DNA from 2 places in the Paenibacillus sp. FSL H7-0737 genome. Region 2 is predicted to be linked to the other one. Evidence: predicted binding sites of a transcription regulator. Region 2 holds the regulator's gene; the other holds the start of a gene.
What was found. The regulator LexA, encoded in region 2, represses DNA repair genes until DNA is damaged. The targets are predictions, from matches to a motif close to CGAACATATGTTCG.
Positions count from the first base shown of each region.

Region 1: H70737_RS22220 (YolD-like family protein) is a predicted target of LexA. The motif match lies at 1,665-1,678, and genes of this name have one in related genera.

Region 1 covers NZ_CP009279.1:5,072,515-5,075,939, reverse strand. Annotated here, with positions in the region: gene H70737_RS22235 (glycosyl hydrolase) at 1-87, shown strand, start outside; gene H70737_RS22230 (PH domain-containing protein) at 170-658, opposite strand; gene H70737_RS22225 (hypothetical protein) at 776-1,336, shown strand; gene H70737_RS22220 (YolD-like family protein) at 1,719-2,054, shown strand; gene H70737_RS31105 (hypothetical protein) at 2,051-2,215, opposite strand; gene H70737_RS22215 (M15 family metallopeptidase) at 2,514-3,200, shown strand; gene H70737_RS31100 (hypothetical protein) at 3,277-3,425, shown strand, end outside.
Region 2 covers NZ_CP009279.1:3,785,749-3,789,173, reverse strand. Annotated here, with positions in the region: gene H70737_RS16410 (hypothetical protein) at 138-518, opposite strand; gene H70737_RS16405 (L,D-transpeptidase) at 668-1,006, opposite strand; gene lexA (transcriptional repressor LexA) at 1,280-1,906, opposite strand; gene H70737_RS16395 (LysM peptidoglycan-binding domain-containing protein) at 2,202-2,615, shown strand; gene H70737_RS16390 (DUF896 domain-containing protein) at 2,725-2,934, shown strand; gene H70737_RS16385 (hypothetical protein) at 2,984-3,425, shown strand, end outside.

The DNA.
Region 1 (3,425 bases), 1.3 Mb from region 2:
GAGGGGGACGCGCGAATTGTATTGCAGTGGGAAAGTCCTAGCCAACCCAAAGGGATTATTCCAGCAGGAGCGTTTTATCTTCCATAAGACGATATCCGAACTGATTCGAGCATTGGAATATTAGCGAAAAAGCCCCGGATTTCGGGGCTTTTTTTAATGTGAAAGAATCTTAGATTTGTTCACGGTAGCTAATGTTGTTGGCGATCTTCTCGTCACGAACAGCTTTGCGCAGAACATCCTTGACGGTTTGGGCATCATGGATTTTTCGGAAAAGAAGCTGCGGCGCTGAGGCATCATCAGAAAATACAGTTAATGTACCGATGCCGAGCATCCGGTCCATGATAGATTGTGCTACGGATAAATCGCGTACACGCAGTAATTCGATTTCTTCGACATTTTTACCGATAAGTCCGGTCTTTACCATAATGCGCTGGCTTGTAATGGTGTACGTAGTCGTGTTTAGGCGTACGATTCCTTTGAGGCGATCAGAGATACTGGCTGGTTTGCCTTTCCAGAGCACGACTTCTTGAGTAGCATTTTGATTTGCTGATGGACGGCGGGCGGTCACTGGAGCAGTGCCGTCAATGCTAGATCCGCATTCTCCACAAAATTTAGCGCCCTGCTTATATTCTGATCCGCAGGTTGTGCAATAAGGCATAAATACTCTCCTTCCCTGATTACAATTGAAATAATTATAACATAATAGTCATTTTACATAAATTTCATTTGCGCTTTACACAAACCGACATTATTCTGTTAAGTGGAGGGATAAATAATGAAAAAAGTGTTACTAATAGGAACGCTAATGCTGACTGTCATCCTTAGCGCCTGCAGCAATAATAATTCAACTTCATCGGCACCTGCCTCGGAAGAAGAAGTGCAGGAAACCGTGCAAAACTTCTACAATGAAATGTCTAAACTTGATGAATTAGGAAAATCATCTTTAGCGGAGTTCAACGAAGCTATTGCTGCTTATTCAGCAGGAGAACTTTCGGACAGGCAGTTGGAGAAGAAGATTAACGAATTCCAGAAGACCGCAACAGAACTATCCAATCAGGCTGAAAAAGTGAAAATTTCCTCTAGCTTGCCCGAAGACATTCGTAAACTGCTTGATGAGTCCAAAATTGCTTTTCAAAGTGCTTATTCTCTAAAAGAACAGGCCTCTCAAGGTGCTGATTCCGCAGAGGTCACTGCTGAGAAGTTCGAGGAATTGAATCAGAACGCTGACGTCGCGATGCTATACGGCATTTCCAAGCTTAATGAAGCAAGAGAAGCAACAGGACTCATCGATGCTGATGGTCAGTCCACCGCTGAATCAGAGAAAGTTCAAGAATAGATCGAAATTTAGACGCTGAACAGTTCAACTGTCAGCGTCTTTTTGATGCGATTTTGAGCTTGAGTAGAGGTAACACTGCCAATCCTATAAATAAGCCGGCTACGATTCCTTTTGTTAGGCCTGAGAGGGTACTGCTTCGATATACGAGGGGGTATAGACACAGGAATAATACGGGAATTAGGATGAGCAGGGCATTGTTTTTTTTCAAGTGGAAAGCTCCTCTCAATTAGATATTCAATATTATACAACTTTTAGATAAAAGAGGAGGATTTTAAAGTGGGATCTTTTTCCTGATTATTGATTATTCAGCGAAGGTGTGGATATAATACAAACATACGTTCGTGTGTAGCGGAATAAGTATAGAAATTAGGGAGGGGTTACCATGGGCAAAAAGCTGGAGAAAAACGGACTGTGGGAAAGTAGTCGCATGATGCTGCCGGAGCATAAGGTAAGAATTATTAGGGATGAACGGGAGACCCTGCGCCGCATTAAGCCTATTCTGGATGAGCAGAAGCTGGAGGAGATCGAATGTACACTGGCCTTATCGTTACGGAGTCATGTGCGCGTCACTGTTGTGCTGTTTGATCCTTTTGAGAATACGACAATTAGTGGTTTTGTGACTTCCATTCACACCCACTCGCGTGAGTTTAAGCTGCAGTGGGCGGAGGAATGGAAGTGGATCAATGTAGATGATCTAGTGGAGGTTTACATCGTCTAATGCTGAGAACTGCTGACTTCACTTTTTTCATAAGCAATTAGGGTCAACGTTGGGTTGCCGGTCAGATGTGCAATGGAAGCTTCAGCATTTCGAATAATTTCGAGTGCTTCTTCCTGCTCGCTCAGGGCAGCAACTTTATAGCTATCACTATGAATGTCCATATGTGTTCCCACCTTTCGCTAATATTTTGCCCTTTTTTGTAGAAATGATCCAAGGTGAAGAAGCTATGAATAGGTGCTTTTCAGGGGAGATCTCGGGGATACCGGGGTCTTTTTTTAAAATATAAGAAAGTATAAGTTATGCACCTATCCTTTATGTCTTATATTTCTCGCTTAAACGCTTATCGTCCTTCCTTATATGGACGCCGAAGACATTTATGCTTGTATGCTAAGGCAAGCAGGGGTATTAGTACAAGCGAATGGGGAAGCGGGATCATTGATTATACCAAGGGGTGATACTATGCTGACTTTAGATCAAGTGAGGGACAAATCGGCGGCGAGGCTTGTTGGGCTTCATCCTGTTTTGGCAGCAGGGGCGAAGGCTTTGATACAGCAAAGCTATGCCAGAGGAGTGCCCATCGTTATTACTCAGGGATTGCGGTCGATTGCTGAACAAAATGCCTTGTATGCGCAGGGGAGAAGTAAGCCTGGACCTATAGTTACCAACGCCAAGGGTGGAACCAGCTATCACAATTATGGCCTTGCGTTTGATTTTGCGCTTTTGCTGCCGGATGGAAATAGTATTTCCTGGGACATGAATCGTGATGGTGATAAAGATAAAATAGCGGACTGGCAAGAGGTTGTACAGGTGGGAAAACAGCTAGGGCTTGAGTGGGGAGGAGACTGGACGTCTTTTAAAGATTATTCACATCTGCAAATGGCCTTCGGCTTAACTACGACTCAACTTCGGGCAGGTAAACGTCCTACGACGGATCAGGTCAATGAAGCTTTAAAAAGAATTACTGGGGAGGATGACCAGGTGAACAAAGACGTTAAAGTAACGATAACCTTAAACGGCACTAAACTTACGGATGGTGTTCTTGATACCGGCGTAACGTATGTACCCGTGCGTGCTCTGGCTGAGGCGCTTGGAGCAAAGGTTACGTATGACGCAGCAAGCAAGACAGTGAATGTAGTAAAAGAGTAAAGCTATTCATGTATAGACAGTGCCACCCAAGGGGAAATTATCAGTGATAACTAACCATAAAGGGAGGCATAACACTGTGAACAAGCTAATAACAAGCCTTGCATGCGGTACTGTACTGTCAATGAGTATAATGGGAGCTAGTTACGCTAATCCAATCGGGTCAGCCGCTTTAGGCGGTATCCCGAACGCGAATACGGGCATGGATGGTACCGTGAATAACACTCG
Region 2 (3,425 bases):
TCGTGGGAATTTAGGAAACGACTATTGATTAGAAAAAGAGAAAGCACCCAGAGATCTGCCGATTTTGCGAGCTGAGTGCAAAATTGTGGCAACTGCTGGAGTGCTGATGAGAGGTTTTTAAAATAAATATGTCAAAATCATAAGAAATTGAAGGCTGTGATTTGATCAGTATAAACAATTAGCTGTTTGTATTCGATCGGAGATTCATAGTGAGTATAGGGTCTTACAGAAACATCATTAAGGACTACAAAGTTATAGCTGAAATTTTTATCGGGATGTTCCGCACCTAAATAAGATATGTATTCATCTACAATGACATCATCCATTAGAGATTTTAAGTCAAAAACATCCTCTTTATTGGAGGTGGAAGGGGAGATGGTCCCTTGAATACTGCCGAATGAGGTGAGTAAATTTACTTTTTTTCCACTCGCTTGATCGTTATTTAACAATAAGCCAGAGAGTTTAACAAGTGCATCGACTTTAAAATCGACGAGGGTTCTAATTTTTGAGTTGTTCAAAACGAGACACTTCCTTTCAATTTGAAATCCTGTTAACATTATTCGACATATAACCACATAATTCCTATTAGGTCATCAAAAATACATAAATACAAACACGCCTCCTCCATTGAACCATGAGTGAGGCGTGTTTATCTATAGAGATAGATTTAATTCCTGATCGTTACTCGTGTTCCAATCGGAACAATCGCAGCTAGTGCTAACACATCTTCATTGTACATACGAATACAACCGTGGGATACTTCGTGCCCTATGGATGAGGGATCATTATTTCCATGTATCCCATAGTGAGGCTTAGATAGACCCATCCAAAAGACCCCAAATGGACCACCTGGATCGGGTTGTTTGTTAATGATTGTGAATTCACCGAGTGGTGATTGAGTTAACATTTTACCGATTCCGACTGGGAAGCCCCTGATCACAATGTCGTTATCAAGAAGATAAAGCATACGCTGCGTCAGATCAACTATAATCCGGTAATTTGGCATTGTGCAACACTCCTTTCTAATTAAGATATGAGGAGGATGCCTAAACGGTTATTCATTAAAAATGGTCATTTTAGCCCATAAGAATAAATGTTCTGTAATTGATAAATGGAGTTTGATAACAATAAAAAAGCTGTTCTGCATTTGCAGAACAGCTTTTAAAAAAATAAAAGAAAGTATATATTTTTACGATATACCCTATCCTTATACTTCTCGTAGAAACGGATACCGTCCTTTAAAGGGCGGTATCCGTTTTCGCTTGGTAGGAGTGCATACTTAGTGGATATCTCGAAATAATCCGATAACTCTGCCGAGAATGGTCACGCGATTAAGGCGAAGAGGCTCGTACGCCGGATTCTCCGGCTGAAGACGTATATGATCACGTTCTTTATAAAAAGTCTTAACGGTTGCTTCATCTTCTTCGGTCATAGCTACAACGATATCTCCGTTATCAGCCGTTTGTTGTTGACGAACAATAACATAGTCGCCATTCATAATCCCAGCTTCGACCATACTGTCACCTTGAACCGATAACATAAATACTTTGTTATCTCCAACATAGTGAGTTGGAAGCGGGAAGTAGTCTTCAATATTCTCAGTAGCAGTGATAGGAACCCCGGCGGTAACCTTACCTACGACAGGAATGCGAGCGACGGTTTGCGCGAAATGATGGACATTCTCGGAATCCTCTTGGCCAAGCAATTCTATCGCACGAGGCTTCGTTGGATCTCGACGGATAAGTCCCTTCTTCTCTAGCCGATCTAAATGACCGTGAACTGTGGAGCTGGAAGCAAGACCAACAGCTTCTCCAATCTCCCGGACGGAAGGAGGATAACCCTTGCTGCGGACTTCGCTACGTATAAATTCCAGGATCGCCAGCTGGCGACTTGAAATCTTTGACATTGGAATCAACCCCATATAGTAATGTTTGGGAAAATTATAACATAGAACTACCGTTCGCACAAACATAAGTTCTAACTATTATAAATATTAATTCGAAAGAGTTAATAAATGGTAGTCTTGTATTGATTGCGTTTCCTTCATCTAAACAATAAGAGTGATTCTTTATATGAAGAATATGGTAAATATTAACCTCTGAAAAAAAGAGAACAATTGTTCTAAAATAGTATTGAACAAAACACATGTTCGTGTTATTATAATTTCAAAAGTAAGAACAAGTGTTTGGAGGGTGATATTCATGTTAAAATACAGTACATACCGCAGCATCTACGATAAAGCCCCAGTGGTTGAATCTTTAGGACATAATCCTATTACCCGTTATTCAGCTCAGATTAAAGAGATTACAGAGCTTTTGCTTGAAGGCTTGATGCGTTTGTTCCGTAGAGATTTTGTTATTAAACTAACATTGATCATTGTGCTCGTACTATCAGGACTTACAGTAGTAGGTAATGTATTTGCAGGATCTACTACTTTAATGAAGGATGAGAAGCGCGTAGTGGTTGAACGTGGAGATACACTTTGGAGTATTGCTCTTGAGAATAAACCTTCTGATATGAAAACGGCTGTATATATAGAAGGAATTAAAAAATTCAATGGCATTAAAGGTAATCAGATTAATGCTGGAGATATTCTCACTTTACCTATATATTAATATTCTAAGAACATAATAAGAGGACATGAAGAGCTTGCAGGGAGTAAACCTTGACAAGCTCTTTTTCTCATGGCAGAGTTAGAATTAATTTATAAGGGGAGGGAAAGTTTTGAATATTGATGAGTTGGTCGCGCGTATTAACGAATTGGCACGCAAACAGAAGAGCGTAGGCCTTAATCAAGAGGAAACGGCGGAACGCGCCAAGCTTCGTGAAATTTATTTGGGGAATATTCGCAATAACTTCCGAGCACAATTGAATACGATTGAATTGGTCGATAATGATGAGCATGAACAAGGTAACAAGGGGCGTAAGCATTAACACCCTGTTCCTTTTCATAGATATTACTGGATGACTAGGGGGAACGCATATGGCCCGTTCTTGGGAAAGAATGGTTCAACGCAACACGCAGCAAATTAATAAGCAAAGAAAGAAACAGGGGAAGGAAACGATTTACGCATCTAAATCTAAATCTCCTGGTAAGAACAGCGAAACCTTTAAAGGCCGTAACATTGCATTTCCAGTAGTGTTATTAGTGCTTGGTACTATGTTTTGGATGATTGGTTCAGTGGACCAAGCCAAAGGTAATGGTATGCTTATGAACTGGCTAGGAGTCGTTTTGTACTACTTACTAGCGGCACTTCTGTTCTTCCGACGTCCGTACTTGAAGGTAGAGAATGCTAGACTATCTACTATAAAATTCAACCGCGAACGTTATCTGCCAGCTTCTGATATTGAGAAAATCATCCTTTCGCGTGGAGCTGTTGTAATTAAGCATAAAGGCAAACGCACGAAATGGATTTTTACCAGAC